DNA from 3 places in the Gordonia sp. DT30 genome. Region 2 is predicted to be linked to each of the others. Evidence: predicted binding sites of a transcription regulator. Region 2 holds the regulator's gene; each other region holds the start of a gene.
The links. The regulator LexA, encoded in region 2, represses DNA repair genes until DNA is damaged. The targets are predictions, from matches to a motif close to CGAACANNTGTTCG.

Region 1 (5,475 bases), on a different contig from region 2:
TGAGGCTACCGAGTGGCCATCTCGCATACGCATCGACTGCGGCTGTTACAACGGGGGGTGGCCATGCGTCGCCCGATCGGCGCGGAGAACGGAGTTCAAAACGTCATGAGCGGCTACTTTCTGGAGGACCTCGGTCCCGACGAGTTGCGCGAACGGACCCAGGTGGCCCAGACCCTCGCGGCCGAGGTGCGAGCCCTGATCTCGGCGACGGTGCTCACCGAGGTGGAGGCCGATGCGGCCGCCGAAGCCGTCCGGCACATCGAGGCCGCCACCGAGATCTTGCGGGCGGTTCGCCTCGACGAGGACTCCTTCGGTGCCCGGTTCACCCGCGACGGCGCCAAGCGGACGTGGGGGAATGCCGTCATCGGGACGCGCAACCCGGTGGCCCCGCCGGTGGTGCTGAACCATGACGGCGAGCTCACGTGGTCGGAATTCGAATTGGGGCCGGCCTATGAGGGGCCCGCCGGACTGGTACACGGCGGAATTCTGGCGGCGATCCTCGATCAGATCCTCGGCTCGGCCGCCGACCACTCCGGGCATCCCGGTATGACGGGCACGCTGACCATCCGTTATCGGCAAGGCACCAAGCTGGGCAAGGTTCGCGCCGAGGCGTGGCTGGATCGGGTCGAAGGAGTCAAATCCATTGCGGCCGGGCGGATCATGACCGAGGAGGGGATCACCGCGGAGGCCGAGGGCATCTTCATCCTGCCGCGGTGGGCGCGCGAGACCGACGCCGCCGAGAAGCTCCGGAAGTCTCTCGGTGATGGTTGACCCTCGGGGACCGGTGACGCGCGGAGGCCGGTGGTGACCGCCCATGCGGGAGCCGGGGTGGGCAAGAACGGTCAAGCACAAGAGGGCATGCGCGGCCGATACTGGATGCCATGACGACATGGGCGATCCGATGACGGTTCCGGGCGATCGCGACCGGGTTCGTGAACTCCTCGACGCGGTACTCGACGACGGCAACACGTCATTGGCCGGGATGGCCGCGAGCGTGCATGCCTCGGAGTTCCACTTCAACAGGCAGGTGAGCCGCTTTGCGGGGGAGTCTCCGGTGGCGATGCGCCGGCGGGTGATGCTCGAGCGGGCGGCCTGGTACCTGCGGCGCGGTCACCGCGTCACCGACGTCGCCTTTGATTCCGGCTACGAGAGTGTCGAGGGATTCAGCCGGGCCTTCGCCCGCGCATACGGACATCCGCCGAGTGCGGCCGGAGACGACCCGGGACGCGGACACTGGCTACCTGCACCCAACGGAATCCACTTCCATTCGCCCACCGGGTTATACGTGGAGGGTTCGGCGTCGAGTGCAGATACTGCCGGCAATGTGGTGGCGTTGATGGTGCGCCATGACCTCGACGACACCGCTGTTCTCCTGGATGCCGCCAAGCAGCTCGATCGGGCGGATTATTCGCGGATCCGATTGCCCGGCAACCGGATCGTCCGCTGGCCGGAATCCGACGATTCCGTCGAGCATGTGCTGATCCATCTCGTCACCGACAAGGTCCCGTGGCTGACGGCCATCGAGGGCAGCGACATGCCCGAGACCGAAACGGGCGACCTGGATTCGCTGGTGGCGCTTCATCATCAGGTTGCGGGACGATGGTTGTCGCTGATTCGCGACATCGACCGGCGCGGAACGTGGTCGGACCGCGTGATCGATGCGATCTGTGATCCGCCCCAATCCTTTTTGCTGTCCGAAATCGTCTCACATGTAATGACTTTCGCAGCGCACCGCCGGATGCTGTTGCGGATGATGCTCGTCGACGCCGGCCTCGACATGTCGGCGCCCGAACATGACCCTGACCTGATCATCTGGCACCGCAGACATTCTGGAGGATTGTGATGACCGACTCGACGCGCTGGCGGTACTACACCGCGATGACACTCGACGGGTATCTCGCTGACGACCATGACGACCTGAGCTGGTTGCTGAGCCAGCCGATCGACGAGAACGGCCCGATGAATCATTCCGACTTCATCGGCGACATCGGTGCCATCGTGATGGGAGCCACCACGTACCAGTGGCTATTGGAGAACGAACTGGGGCTATTGGAGAACGAACTGGGGCTATTGGACAACGAGTTGGCACAGGGGCGCCCGTGGCCGTATACGGTACCGACCTTTCTGTTCACCCATCGCGCTCTCGACCCGGTGTCCGCGACGATTCGCGTGGTATCCGGCGACCCGTCGTCCCTGCGGGCGGACATCGACGACACTGCGGCCGGTAAAGACGTGTGGATCGTCGGGGGAGGTGGTCTCGCCGCCCAATTCGCCAGAGCAGGCATGCTCGACGAGATCATCGTGTCGATCGCTCCGGTCACCCTCGGCAGCGGACGCCCCCTGTTCACCGAGGCCTTCGACCTGACGCTGGTCGACTACGCCCGGAATGAAGCATTCCTCTGCGCCCGTTACGAAGTCGTCGGTCCCCGCGATCCGGTTCGGTGACTTCGGCTCGGGGTCGTACTGAGTCCGGGGCCGCGCCCTATGAAGTTCTCAAACAACAGTTGCGGTCCCGGCGGGCCGGGTGCGGGGGTCGGGAAGTCTTGTGGGCAGGCCTGTTTCAGGCGGCCAGTGTGGTCAGGCAGCGCTGTCGAGGCGTAGGGTGCGTCGGTTGTAGGCAGGTAGTGGTCGTCGTTTCGGGTCGACCGTGGCGGGCGGGATGAGCCACGGATGCCGGTCGAACCCCATCACCACGCTTTGCGTTGGGCGTTGGTGAACAATCGTTTACGGCGTCCGAGTTGTAGGGGTGTTTGTTCGTCGTCGAGGATGGCGACGGTCAGTTGGGCGTCACACGTCAATGTGGTGGCGAGTTGGTCGGTGACCGGCCCCATGTGTTGCAGCGCGGATCGGTCGGGCTGGTCGGCGTTGAGTGTCAAAAGCACGTCATACCGCGATGTCGTCGACACCGTGTCGTCGGCGAGTCCGCGGGCGGCGGCTTCCAACAGTGTTTCGAGTGCGTCGGATTGGCGTTGTCGGACGGTGCGCGGGTCGTGGGAGCCGTCGGGTTGGGGTGTGGGTGCGGACAGCGTTTCGAGGGTGGTGCACAGCTTTTCGCCGACACTCATGTCGAGATCTGCACGCACGTCGAGGCGGCCGTCGCTGGTTGTGGCGAGGGTGACGCTGTTGAGGGTGCGGTCTTCGGCGGCGGGTGCGCCGCCGGTGTCGTCGGCGAGGAGGTTGCCGAGTTGGCGTGCGTGCTTACCGATTTCGGCTGGACTCATACCCGACAACGCTTGGGAGACGAGCGCGCGGGTGTGATCGCGGCGTTGTTCGGGGGTGACGGGTTCGCCGGCGCGGGATTTGATGTGGCCGAGTCCGTGGACGATGGCGTCTGCGTGGTCGAGGGCTATCGCACCGTCGACGGTATGTGTGCGGAGGCCGTCGATATCGGTGGCAGTGCCGACGCGGACGAGTCGGCCGGCAACAGCCGGCGCGATTCCCATGGTGATCAACAGTTGTCGTACCGAGCGGCCTTGGGGTGCGGTCATCTTGAGGCGGTCGAACTCACCGGTCAGGGTGGCCGCGTAGTGATCGAGCATGTTGCGCAACACGATCAGCTGCTGCATTGCCGCGAACGCCTCTCGGGAGGTGATATCCGCACGGAAGGTCCGGTCGTCGAGTTGGGCGATGAGGTCCGCGAACAGTTCAGCCGAAAGCTCTGCGAAATGAGTGGTGTCGTCGATCATGGATTCCCCCCGGGATGATCTTGCGATGACTCCAGTGTAGCAGAATATTCGTTCGACGCGCAAGTGTTCGAGGGTTAATCCACAAGGGCTGCAACCAGTTTCGTCACACCGGTGAACTGCTGCCACAGCGGTGAACGACTTTCCCTGCGGTGAACAGTAGTCACGTCGGCCGGCGATTCGCTCCGGACGAGAACGCCGAGGTCGGTATGCAGGCTGCGCTCGCTCCTAGCCACACCGACCCGGCACCGGCGTCAGCGTGGGTCCGGCGATGAGTGGAAGGTCAAGGGCGGTACGGATTCCCGGCGGGCCCGCAACCACGGCGGGAATTGCGTTCACTATTCGACCGGCTGCGGCGACGATCGCCGCGTGATTGTGGTCGCCCTTGCGGCTGGTGGGGCAGATGTCGACGCGATAGGACGGCTCGCCGACGATCTCGACGCGATAGCATCCGCCGGGTTGTGCTGGCTGTGCCCAATCCGGGCGCAGGTCGCCGCGCAAACGCGTGACGTGTTCGACCACGATCGCCGGCTCACCGTCGACCATGCCGATGATCTCGAAGCGTACCGCCGCACGGGTATCTCTGGCGATCGTTCCAGCGGCGACCTCGAAACCGTCTGGTGCAGGCGCGCTTTCATGATTCTCGACGATTTCGTCCACCGTTACGCCCATCGCGGCGGCCACATGGTGAATGGTGGTGCCCCAGGCGAGTCCCAGAATTCCGGGCAGGAACAACATCGGGGTCTCGTTCATGGGTTTTCCGAAACCCATCACGTCGAACATGACCTCGGCACCGTCGTAGGTGGCGTAGTCGGCGATTTCCATGCAGCGGATCTGTTCGACGCGCTGACACGTCCCGGCAAAGGCAAGCGGGATGAGATCACTGGCGAATCCTGGATCGACGCCGGTGATGAATATGCTCACCTGGTTGTCGAGCGCCGCGGACTGCACCTTGTCGATCGCGTTCTGTGGCATGGCGCCCCAGGGATACTGCAGATGGCCGGGGGCCGAGCCGACCACATTGATTCCCGCCGCGAGTAGCCGGACGACATCCGCAGTCGCTTCCACGGGCCGGGTGTCTCCCATGGCGCAGTACACGACGCACTGCGGTTGGGCGGCGATGAGTTCGGCGAGATCGTCGGTCGCGAGGACACCCGTGGTCGCCGCGAGTCCGGCAAGCGATCCGGCATCGGTGCCGACCTTTTCGGGTGTATGTACGCAGACGGCGACGAGGTCGAACCGGGGATCGAGGATGAGCTGGTTCAGGGCGAGTTTGCCGGCGTTGCCGGTCCCTACGAGTCCGACCCTGAACGTGCTGGCGTGACTGACTTTCATCGCTCTCTCCTGGGGAACCTGAACATATGTCCGGACGAGTGTCCGGACCAGTAGACCACGACCGGCGCGAGGTTGGTAGAACGTGTTCTCATTTTGTCGATTCGCCGGTATGGTTGCTCGCCATGGGACGAGTGGATGACAAGGTTGCACTGATCACCGGCGGGGCCCGCGGCATGGGTGCGGAGCACGCCCGAGCGCTGATCGCCGAAGGAGCGGAGGTCGTCATCGGCGACATTCTCGACGACGAGGGTAAGAAGCTGGCCGACCAACTGGGGGAGCACGCGCGTTACGTGCACCTCGATGTGACCTCTACCGACGACTGGCAGGCCGCCGTCACCACTGCCGTCGACGAATTCGGCAAGGTGAACGTTCTGGTCAACAACGCCGGGATCGTCAACGGGTCGACGATCCAGAAGTTCCGCCTCGACAAGTGGCGACAGATCATCGATGTCAACCT
Region 2 (5,475 bases):
CCTCGATACCGCGCGCGGACAGGACCGCCGAGAAGGCGGGGTCGATACCGGCATCGGTGATGAGGACGTCGACGTCGTCGAGGGCGGCGAAGCCGGCGAAATCCTCCCGGTTCATCTTCGACGAGTCGGCGAGTACGACCACCCGCTGGGCCGAATGCACCAGGGCCGACTTGACCGCGGCCTCATCCGGATCGGGAGTCGACAATCCCGCGCCCTCGCTGATGCCGTTGGTGCCGATGAAGGCGACCGATACGCGGAACTGCTCCAGGCGGGCAACGGTTTCGGCGCCGACCGCCGCCTGGGTGAGCCGTCGCACGCGGCCGCCGGCCAGGTGCAAGGTGACCGCTGCGTGTCCGCACAGCAATGTCGCCAGCGGCAGGCTGCTCGTCACCACGCTCAGTCGGCGATCGGCGGGCAGGTTGAGGGCGGCCTGATAGGTGGTCGTACCGGCGTCGAGGGCCACCGATCCGCCGTCGCCGGGAAGGAATCGGATCGCCGCCCGCCCGATGGCCGCCTTCTGATCGATGTGTGTGGCCTCGCGTTCATCGATGCCTTGTTCATCCACGATCGCGATGAGCCCCGGTCGAACCGCGCCACCGTGGACGCGCTGGAGGTGGCCGGCGCGCTCGAGACCCGCCAGGTCCCGGCGCACCGTTTCGCTGGTGACCTCGAACCGGTCGGCGAGTGCGTTCACCGATGCGCGCCCATTCGAGCGGACCAGCTCGGCGATCGCCTGCTGTCGTTCTTCCGCGTACACGTCTCTCCGATCGGTCTGTCCACCGACACCGCATGTTGGTTTCTGTGGCTATCGATGTTGATATATCTGTGTTTACGCTTGAGTGTGTTGACAAGTCAAGGAATTCTTGTAACTTCGATCACAGGACGGCTTCGCGGACGCCTGATTCACAGCCCGGCCGCGGTCGACGACCAGAGCTAGACGACGAGAAGGGCCAAAGTCGTGAACCAGCAGATACGGGAAGACAACCCGCACGCCGGGCGAGAACTTGGCGGGCGTGAACTGGGCGGGACGCCGGTCGTCGGCGGCAAGGCCTACGGTCCGGTGGTGCGGCCGGGCCGACGGATGACCGTCGAGGCCACCGAGGTGGCGCCGCCACCGGTTTCGGAGGCGGAGCGCGATGCCGAACTCTCCCGCTTCGTCGCCGCCGCCGGGGTGGTGGCGGCCCGTTTGCGCGAGCGTGCCTCACACGCGTCCGGGGCCGCCGCCGAGGTCCTGATCGCCACGGCCGGACTCGCCGAGGACCGCGGCTGGATCGGTGCGGTGTCGAAGCTGATCGGCACGGGCACGCCCGCGCCCGCCGCCGCCGTCGCCGCAACCGAGCAGTTCGCGGCGATGTTCACCAAACTCGGCGGACTGATGGCCGAACGCGTCACCGACCTCAACGATGTGCGTGACCGCGTCGTCGCCGAGGTGCTCGGGCAGCCCGAACCGGGGGTCCCGGTGCCCGACGAACCGTCGGTCCTCTTCGCCGACGACCTCGCGCCCGCCGACACCGCCGGCCTGGACCCGGAGTTGATCACCGCGCTGGCGACCCGACTGGGCGGACCGACCAGTCACACCGCGATCATCGCCCGGCAACTCGGGATTCCGTGTGTGGTGGCTGTTGCCGAACTCGACGTCGTCTCCGCGGGTACCGCGGTGCTGGTCGACGGGGCCGCGGGAACGATTGTGGTGGAACCGGATCCGGACCGAGCGCGAGCCGATGTGGAGCAGAGCCGCCGGGAGGTGGAGGCGATTGCGGGCTGGACCGGGCCTGGTCACACCGCCGACGGCCACGAGGTCGCGATCTTGGCGAATGTCGCCGATGGCGTCTCGGCCCGTGCGGCCACCGCGTCCCCGGTAGAAGGAGTCGGGTTGTTCCGTACCGAACTGGCCTTCCTCGATCGCCCGGACGAACCGTCCCTCGACGAACAGGCGGCACTCTACCGGGAGGTCATCGAGGCCTTCGGAGGCAAGAAGATGGTGATCCGCACCCTGGATGCGGGGTCGGACAAGCCGCTGAAATTCGTCGACCACGGGACCGAGGCGAATCCCGCACTCGGTGTGCGCGGCAACCGCATCGCGGCGACACACCCCGAGATCCGGGCCGGACAACTCGATGCGATCGCGCGCGCCGCCGAGGAAACCGGCAGCACGCCATGGGTGATGGCGCCGATGATCGCCTCGGCCGCCGAGGCGGCCGAATTCGCCGCGCAAGTACGCCGACGGGGTCTGGTGGCCGGAGTGATGATCGAGATCCCGTCGGCAGCGATACTTGCGCCGGCGATTGTGGCCGAGGTGGACTTCGTCTCGATCGGCACCAACGACCTGACGCAATACACGATGGCTGCCGACCGGATGTCGGCCGAGCTCGCCGAGTTGACCGATCCGTGGCAGCCGTCGGTCCTCGCTCTCATCGCGATGGTCGCCGAGGCGGGTTCGCGCACCGGCACCCCGGTGGGCGTGTGCGGTGAGGCGGCGGCCGATCCGCTGCTCGCCTGTGTCCTCGTCGGACTCGGGGTCACATCGTTGTCGAGTGCACCCGCCGCCGCGGCCGCGGTGGGCGCGAAACTCGCCGAGGTCGACCTCGATCGATGCCGCGCCGCGGCCACGGCGGCGGTGGCCACCGCTGCACCGGGTGCGGCTCGCGCCGCGGCCCGCGAGGCGTTGCGTTGTTAACTGCGCGGTGTGAGAAACGTGGTTGACACACCGCGCAGCTGATCAGCGCCTGCGCTCAGATCCGGCGCATGACGGTGACGACCTTGCCGAGGATGGCGGCCTCGTCACCGGGGATCGGCTCGAACAACTCGTTGTGCGGCATCAGCCAGACGTGGCCGTCCTTGCGCTTGAACGTCTTGACCGTTGCCTCGCCTTCGATCATGGCGGCGACGATGTCACCGTTGTCGGCCACGTTCTGCTGGCGCACGACCACCCAGTCGCCGTCGCAGATCGCGGCGTCGACCATCGACTCGCCGACCACCCGCAGCATGAAGAGGGAACCTTCACCGACGAGTTCGCGAGGCAGGGGGAAGACGTCTTCGACGGCCTCCTCGGCCAGGATCGGGCCGCCCGCCGCGATGCGGCCGAGCACCGGGACGAAGGTCGGGGTGGGCAGGTTCTCCGAGTTCGGATTGTCATCGGTGGGCGTCGGGTCGGCGTCGCGCACGTTGACCGCGCGCGGCCGGTTGGCGTCGCGCTTGAGCAGTCCCTTGCGTTCCAGCGTGCGCAATTGATGCGCGACCGACGAGGTCGAGGCGAGCCCGACGGCATCACCGATCTCGCGGATGCTCGGCGGATATCCCCGCTCGCGAACCGATTTGCGGATGACGTCGAGCACTCCCTGCTGACGTGGCGTGAGCGGTGCCTCGAAACCCCTCGGCACGATGGGCCGCCGCGGGGCGGCCGCCGCGTCATCAACCTGCGGTGTCGCCGCCGTCGCGGCGTCATCGGTGCTCGACTCTGTGGTGGCCGACTCCGGATCGGCCGCCTCGGCCGGCCGCGACGAACGGTCCTTCTTCTCACTCATCGGGATTCGAGTCCTTTCGATCGGGTGCGTGCCACCCCGGCCGTGGGCCGGTAGGTGACGTGCACACCTGTCGCGGGCCTGTGGTCGAGCTGATCACCGGTCAGAATAGCCGAGGTTTCGGACATCCTCAAACGTCTGTTCGACGTGTTGTGGAGAAATTGTCGGAGGGGGGTGGTACAACTCGAACATCCGTTCATCGAATGTGTGATCGAGACAGGAAGAGACCATGCATAGCACCCTTTTGTCGACCGACCAGACCCGCGTCGGCCGGACCCGTACCGACCAGACCTTCACCGGCCAGACCCGCGCCGGCGCGACCAACCCGGTTCCGCGCGCCCGTCCCCGCGAACAGCGGCCGCTCGATCCTCGCCGCGCCCCCCGGCGTTCCTCGGCCGTGAGTCGTCCCGCCGACCGGCGGCCGATCCGCCCGGTCTCCCGGCGGATACCGGGCGCCGACGGCACCTGGTGCACGTCACCGGCCGGATCACATCACCTGGCCGGAACGGGTGATCCGGGTGGCCACAGGTCTCGCCGGACCGGCGCACTGGTGGCCGTGCTGACCGGCGTGGCACTGGCGCTACTGGTGTGGCTGGTCGCCGTCGCCGGTTCGGACTATCAGGAATCGGCCCAGCGGGGGTCGGCACGGCCGGCGCCGATCGCCACCCAGGTGGTCCATGTGCGCGCCGGGGAATCGCTGAACGCCATCGCGGCGCGGGTGGCGCCCGACATGCCCCGGCAGTCGGTGATCGAGAAGATCGTCGAACTCAACGACATGTCCGGCAGTGCCGTGCAGGCAGGGCAGTCGCTGCTCGCGCCGGCCTACCGGTGACGCGAGAAGTCGGTGCGGTGGCGGGCGGTATCCTAGGTGCATGCGCTGCCCGTTCTGCAGGAATGACGACACCAAGGTCATCGACTCCCGTGTCGCCGATGAAGGACAGGCCATCCGCCGGCGCCGCTCATGCAGTGCCTGCGGCCGCCGTTTCTCGACTGTGGAGACCGCCGTGCTCGCGGTGGTCAAGCGCAACGGCGTGACCGAGCCGTTCAGTCGCGAGAAGGTGATGCGCGGGGTGCGCCGCGCGTGTCAGGGCCGGCAGGTCGACGAAGACGATCTCGCCCAGCTCGCCCAGCAGGTCGAGGAGACGGTGCGGGCCTCCGGAGCTGCCGAGATTCCCAGCAACGAGGTCGGGCTGGCGATCCTGCAACCGCTGCGCGACCTCGACGAAGTGGCATATCTGCGCTTCGCGTCGGTTTATCGTTCCTTCGATTCGCTCGAGGACTTCCAGCGCGAGATCGACGACCTGCAGGGCAACCTCACCCATGGCCGCTCCGAATCCGCCGGCGGGGTCGTCTCAGCCGAGCCGGTCCAGGGCTCGTAGCGCCCTCTTCTCCGAGATCGGATATCGGGTTCCGAGGCGCTGGGCGAACAAACTCACGCGCAATTCCTCGACCATCCAATGCGCCTGCTCGTTGACGGCATCGCGACGCGCATCACCCACTTCGGCGAGGCGCTGATTCCACCGCTCGACCACGCGGTCGAGTACAGCCATCCCGTCGCGATCACGCACGGCCGACCCCGGGAGCTGCTCCAGCCGTTCCCGCGCCCCCCGCAGATATCGGGGAAGATCGGCGAGATGCGTGCGCGGCGTCGCCACCACGAAGCCGTCGAACACCAGGTCATCGAGTTGTTCGGCGACATCATCGGCAGCGAGTTGACCGGAGTGCTCGTCGATCACGCCCCGCAGGGTCACGACCTCACGGAGCGCCTCGACGGCGAGCGACAGGTACTCGGGGGCCGCCACGACGACGCGCGGTCGCAGGTCGTCGACGAGTGCCGAGAACGCGGCAGGGGTGCGCACGGTGTTCGCCGCCTCGACGTCGAGCAGATCGCGAACCGCACGCCGGGTGCAATCGGTGAAGAGCCCGGCGGGCTCCCGGTAGGGGCTCTGACTCA
Region 3 (5,475 bases), on a different contig from region 2:
CGATACGTTCGATCACGCGGACCCGGACCGGCGCCGACCGCGGGTTCGTGTCGATTTCCTGTTGGTCCGCGCGTTCGGCACCACGGGTGACGAGTCGAAAGCGGGGTGCGGTTCCGGGCAATTCGACGGGTAGTCGGGCCGGCGATGTCGAGGTCGTCCGTAAGGCGAACTCGCGCTTGACGATCTTGTCTTCGAGGGATTGATAACTCATCATCGCGACGCGGCCTCCGACTCTCAATGCCGCCAGCACGGCCGGCACCGCCTGGCGGAGGGCGACCAGCTCTCCGTTGACCTCGATACGCAGCGCCTGAAAGGTGCGTTTCGCGGGATGACCTCCGGTGCGACGAGTGGCCGCCGGAATCGTGGAATAGAGCAATTGCACCAAACGCGCACTGGTCGTGAAGGGTTCGCGTTCGCGTTCGCGCAGCACCGCCGAGGCGATCTTTCCGGCGAAGCGCTCGTCGCCGTATTCGGAAAGAATGCGGGCGAGCTCTCCATGTGAGTAGGTGTTGAGGACATCGGCTGCGGTCATCGGCCCCTCGGGGTCCATGCGCATGTCCAGCGGTGCATCGACGGCGTAGGCGAAGCCACGTTCAGCCTGATCGAGTTGCATCGAGGAGACTCCGAGGTCGTACAGGGCGCCGTCGACGCGGTCGATCCCGGCCTGCGCGAGTACGGAGGGCAGCTCGTCGAAACGCGCCTGGTGCAAGGTGATCCGGTCGCCGAAGGAAGCGAGGCGCTCCCGCGCGATCGACAGAGCTGCGGCGTCCCGGTCGATCCCGACCACCCGGACCGAGGTGAATTTGCGGAGAATCAGTTCGCTGTGTCCCCCCGCCCCGAGAGTGGCATCGACGAAAACCGGCTGGGCGACTGCAGCATTGACGAGCGCAGGCTCCAGTAGCGAGACGATTCGCCCAGCCATCACCGGGACATGTCCGTGTTCACCGGAACGACGGGACGGCGTGGCGTCGACGCCCGATCCGTTGTCGTCGTTCTGCGGTGTCACCGACCTACCTCCGAGTACGCCGATCCCGTGGCCCAAGGCCGGCTGATGGGACCGGATGTCGTGTGTTGGCTGCGGCGGATTCTGGTGGAGCGGGGTCCCGACCCGATCACGCACCTGGCGTTGGGGAAGTACGCCAGGGTCGGACCGGGTCGAGGCCTCGTGCCACCGGAAGCCATGTGCATCTGTCCGGCACTTTTCGACTCGGCTAGAGCACCGCGCTCAATGCCGCGGAGTTCGCCGCCGAGAAGTTCTCCTCATGCTGGCTCTGGTAGTCGCGCCATGCCTGCGCGTCCCAGATCTCCAGGTGATCGAAACTGCCGATCACCACACACTCCTTGGACAGTCCCGCGTACTGCCGATGTTCGGCGGACACGGTGACCCGCCCCTGCCCATCGGGTCGCTGTTCATCGGTGCTGGCAAAGAAGTACCGCTGGAAGGCGCGCGCTTCGGGATCGTTGCGCGAGGCCTCCATCGTCTTCTCCGCGATCGCATCGAACTCGTCGGCCCGATACACCGACAGGCTGTGGTCCTGACCGCGTGTGACCATGACCCCTCCTGCCAGTGCGTCGCGAAACTTGGCGGGCAACGTGAGTCGCCCTTTGTCGTCCAATTTCGGCGTGTAGGTACCGACAAATCGCATCGACATATCGGCACCTCCTGCCCACCGGAATCGGCGTTCCGATCGCCTCTCCCAGTGCCGCCCACACTACCCCACTTTCCACCACTTTCCACCCCTTACTCCCCACTCACCCACCACTCCCGCCGAAAACCGCAGTTCAGTGCGATTTCTAACGCGATGAGACCCGCGCGTCGCGTCGTGTCGCGACCGACGTCGGCAATGTATTGAAGTGACGCCAGATCACTCACGTGCCTGGTGGGGTCACTTTGGCGGGCCGGTGGGGCGCCGTGGGGATCGGGGTGGGGCGCCGTGGGGATCGGGGTGGGGCGCCGTGGGGATCGGGGTGGGGAAGGATGTGCAGGAATGAACGGGCTCCGGTCCTCCGACGCTCTGAAACCGCCCCAGCCCGACGGGCTCCCCAGTCCGACGGGCTCCCCGGATACGACAACAGCCGCACACCTGAGGGTGTGCGGCTGTGGTCGGTTGTCAGTCGTGAGGCACGCCTGCTGAGCCGTGCGGGCGCCTACGTCGCCGGCGTTGTTCCTATGTCGCAGTTGTCGGCAATGTCACTCGCGCGGACAGGTTCATTCCTGCTCGAAGCGACGGTTGAAACGATCTTCCATCCGCTCGGAAAACTTCCGTTTGGGCGTCGATGGCTTCGATCCGCGGCCACGCGTGCCACCGTCAGAGGCCGACGAGGCCCCCTTACCGGGTCGGCCGCCCCACAACGCGAGGAGCGCGGCGGCAAACATCACCAGGAAGCCGATAAGACTCAAGATGGGGAATCCGCCCACGTCGAGTCCGGTGATGGGACCCACGACCAACAGCGCCAGGCCGATGACGAAAACGACGGCTGCCTGCAGGCGGCGACGACCTGTCGAACGTCCGAGACGACGACGTGTGACGCTGGACGCAAACTTCGGGTCCTCGGCGTACAGAGCGCTTTCGATCTCTTCGAGCATGCGCTGCTCGTGCTCTGAGAGTGGCACCGACCCTCCTTAACTGTTACCGACGAGCCATCGACGCGATGTCCGCCGCGATACTCGCCCGATGACTATCCTCGCGGCCTGGTGACCATGATACGAGGTGATTCCGGTGGCGACCACCATTACCGTATTCGCGGGATCGTTTTTGTGCTCACCGCCGTCGTCGTGCGCGAACACCGCCCGCGACGGGACGTCTCGCCATGTCATGCGGGGTGCGCCAGCGAGCGCGATCCAGGAGCCCCTCCGCCTTGCTCGTAGGCGATCACCAGACCCTCGACCGTGTCGAGAAACGTCAACACGAGACGGTGCAGCTCGGCGACGACCACCGGGTCCACCCGGCGCTCGATCCCGGCCTCGATATTCATCCGAAGAGACGACCACGCGCAAAACCGGCCGGCCTGATCTGCGAGCTCGGGCACGACCGCAGCCAGGCGATTCCACGCGTTCGACGACAGCCCGCGCGTCGAGCGACCGTAAGCGGGCTCACCGATGGCCAGCGCGGCACCCGCGGCTCGCAATGCAGTCAGATACAACTGGCGGAAGCGTTCGGCGTCATCGGCGATTCCGCTCGCGTTGTCGAGGAGGTTGTCCGCGCGTTCGAGGAGTCCGCGGGCACGGCCCACCACAACCGGATCCACCTGCGCCCGATGCGTCGTCCGACGTGTCATCATGGGCTCCCTCCTTCGGGTGCGGAGCCGCCCATCGGCGACTCGACTCGGTCAACGCGATCCGGTGGCAGGCGCTTCCCTCGCCCACCGCCGGATGGCGTCGGTCGTCGGGTGAAGGCGAACAGCTTGCGGAGGCACATTCATCGAACACCCGTTCGACAGTTTCAATATAGCCAGATCTGCTCTCGGGATCAAGATGCCCGAAGCCACCGACAAAAATGTCCGCGAGGGCGCACGAGAGACCCGGTCCACGACCGATCAGAGAGGATGGGACGTGACTGTCCGCCTGGCCCGCCTCGAGCAACGCGACTGCGCGGTGTGGCTCGGGCCCGCACTCGAGATCTACGTCACCGCGATGAACTACCCCCGCGGCACCGAGATGCATCGCGCGGGGCTGTGGCGCGAGCACATCGCCCGCCCCGGATGGAACGCCTACGGCGCAATCGCCCACGCGCCCCCCGCGGAGTCGACCTCGATGGACCTCGCCCGCCGCCGGCTGCGTCACCCGGTGTCCCCGGCCCAGGACGAAGTACTCGTCGGGATCGCCTACGGCTATCGCGGCGCGCGAGACCAATGGTGGAATCAACAACTGCGCGCCGGTCTTCGGACGTCGGGGCGCGATCCGCGGGTTGTCGACGCGATCACCGACGACTATTTCGAGCTGACCGAATTACATGTACACCCCACCGCACAGGGAAACGGCATCGGCCAGTGGCTGCTCCGCCAGTTGCTCGCCGACCGCCCTGAACGCCAGGTGCTCTTGTCGACTCCCGAGATCCCGGCCGAGCAGAATCGCGCGTGGTCGCTGTACCGCCGGCTCGGATTCGCCGACGTGCTGCGCAACTTCACCTTCACCGGCGATCCACGGCCCTTTGCCTTCCTCGGCCGACAGCTGCCGTTGACCGAGCCCGCACCCGCCCCGCCCGACGCGACACGATGAACAGTCACCATCGGGTGGTCGACGCCATCGTCGTCGGTGCCGGACACAACGGCCTGGTCTGCGCCGCCTATCTGGCCCGCGCCGGCCGATCGGTCCGCGTCCTCGAGCGCGACACCGTTCCCGGCGGCGCGGTGTCGACGGTCGAGCGGTTCCCCGGCTACCGGGTCGATCGCGGGTCATCGGCGCACCTGATGATCCGGCACTCGCCGGTCCCCGACGAACTCGGCCTCAGTGACGCGGGACTGACCTACCTCGACTGCGATCCGTGGGCGTTCTGCCCGGCCACCGACACCGCACCGGCAATCGTGTTCCGCACCGACCTCGACGCCACGTGTGCGTCCATCGAGCTGTCCTGCGGGCGCGCCGACGCCGACGCCTACCGCGCCTTCGTGGCCACCTGGACACCGCGCGCACAAGCCCTCATGCGCTCCTTCTACGAACCCGCGACGCCGGGCCGTTTCGCACGCACCTTCGGCGGTCTGGGTCATACCGCGACCACCGCGCGTTCGGGTCCGCTCGGAGCGCGCTCGGGACGGCTGATGTCCCTGACACAGGAGCTGATGGCCTCCGGCGACGCCTTGTTGGACCGTTGGTTCGCCTCCGAACATCTCAAGGCCGCCCTGGCCTGGTTCGGCGCACAATCCGGCCCACCGATGAGCGCCCCGGCGACGGCACCGATGATCGGATTCGCCGCCCTGATGCATCAGATCCCACCGGGTCGGGCCGTGGGCGGCAGCGGTGCGCTCACCGACGCACTCCTGCGTCGCCTCGCCGCGGACGGCGGCGAGGTGGAAACCGACGCGCCGGTCACCGAGATCACCCGGTGCACCGACCACTGGCGGGTACGGGGCGCCGGTGGCGACAGCTGGTGTGCGGACACGGTCATCAGCGCGTGCCACATCATGACCACACTGGATCTGCTGGGCGCCGGCGGCTTCGACGCGGACCTGCTGGCGCGCTGGCGATCGGAGATCGCGGTCGGCACGGGCATCGGCATGGCCGTCCGGCTCGGCACCCGCGAGCTGCCCACCTATCGCGGCCTACCCACCGACCTTCCGGCGCATGGCGTGCACTCGGCCCTCGGCCTCCTCGTCACCGACCGCCGCCAACTGCGCCGGGCCGAGGCCGCCGCGGCGCTCGGCGAACTGCCTGCCCGGCCCGCCTGCGTGGCGATGAGTTTTTCCGGAATCGATCCGACGCTCGCCCCACCCGGACGCCATCTGGTCAATCTGTGGGCCCAATGGCACCCCCGCCAT

Region 1: the regulator LexA is predicted to act here: its motif matches at 3,728-3,741, upstream of ACLQ3C_RS00565 (DUF222 domain-containing protein).
Region 3: the regulator LexA is predicted to act here: its motif matches at 3,424-3,437, upstream of ACLQ3C_RS14895 (SAV_6107 family HEPN domain-containing protein).

Annotation. Positions count from the first base shown of each region.
Region 1 is NZ_JBNCLY010000001.1:120,433-125,907, forward strand. Features, by position in the region: gene ACLQ3C_RS00550 (PaaI family thioesterase) at 106-771, shown strand; gene ACLQ3C_RS00555 (helix-turn-helix domain-containing protein) at 902-1,843, shown strand; gene ACLQ3C_RS00560 (dihydrofolate reductase family protein) at 1,843-2,445, shown strand; gene ACLQ3C_RS00565 (DUF222 domain-containing protein) at 2,688-3,686, opposite strand; gene ACLQ3C_RS00570 (diacylglycerol kinase) at 3,912-5,018, opposite strand; gene ACLQ3C_RS00575 (glucose 1-dehydrogenase) at 5,141-5,475, shown strand, end outside.
Region 2 is NZ_JBNCLY010000002.1:299,807-305,281, forward strand. Features, by position in the region: gene ACLQ3C_RS03370 (DeoR/GlpR family DNA-binding transcription regulator) at 1-757, opposite strand, end outside; gene ACLQ3C_RS03375 (phosphoenolpyruvate--protein phosphotransferase) at 959-2,677, shown strand; gene lexA (transcriptional repressor LexA) at 2,733-3,383, opposite strand; gene ACLQ3C_RS03385 (LysM peptidoglycan-binding domain-containing protein) at 3,751-4,353, shown strand; gene nrdR (transcriptional regulator NrdR) at 4,394-4,900, shown strand; gene hrpA (ATP-dependent RNA helicase HrpA) at 4,874-5,475, opposite strand, start outside.
Region 3 is NZ_JBNCLY010000015.1:86,708-92,182, reverse strand. Features, by position in the region: gene rsmH (16S rRNA (cytosine(1402)-N(4))-methyltransferase RsmH) at 1-922, opposite strand, end outside; gene mraZ (division/cell wall cluster transcriptional repressor MraZ) at 1,212-1,652, opposite strand; gene ACLQ3C_RS14900 (DUF3040 domain-containing protein) at 2,210-2,614, opposite strand; gene ACLQ3C_RS14895 (SAV_6107 family HEPN domain-containing protein) at 2,815-3,282, opposite strand; gene ACLQ3C_RS14890 (GNAT family N-acetyltransferase) at 3,554-4,219, shown strand; gene ACLQ3C_RS14885 (phytoene desaturase family protein) at 4,216-5,475, shown strand, end outside.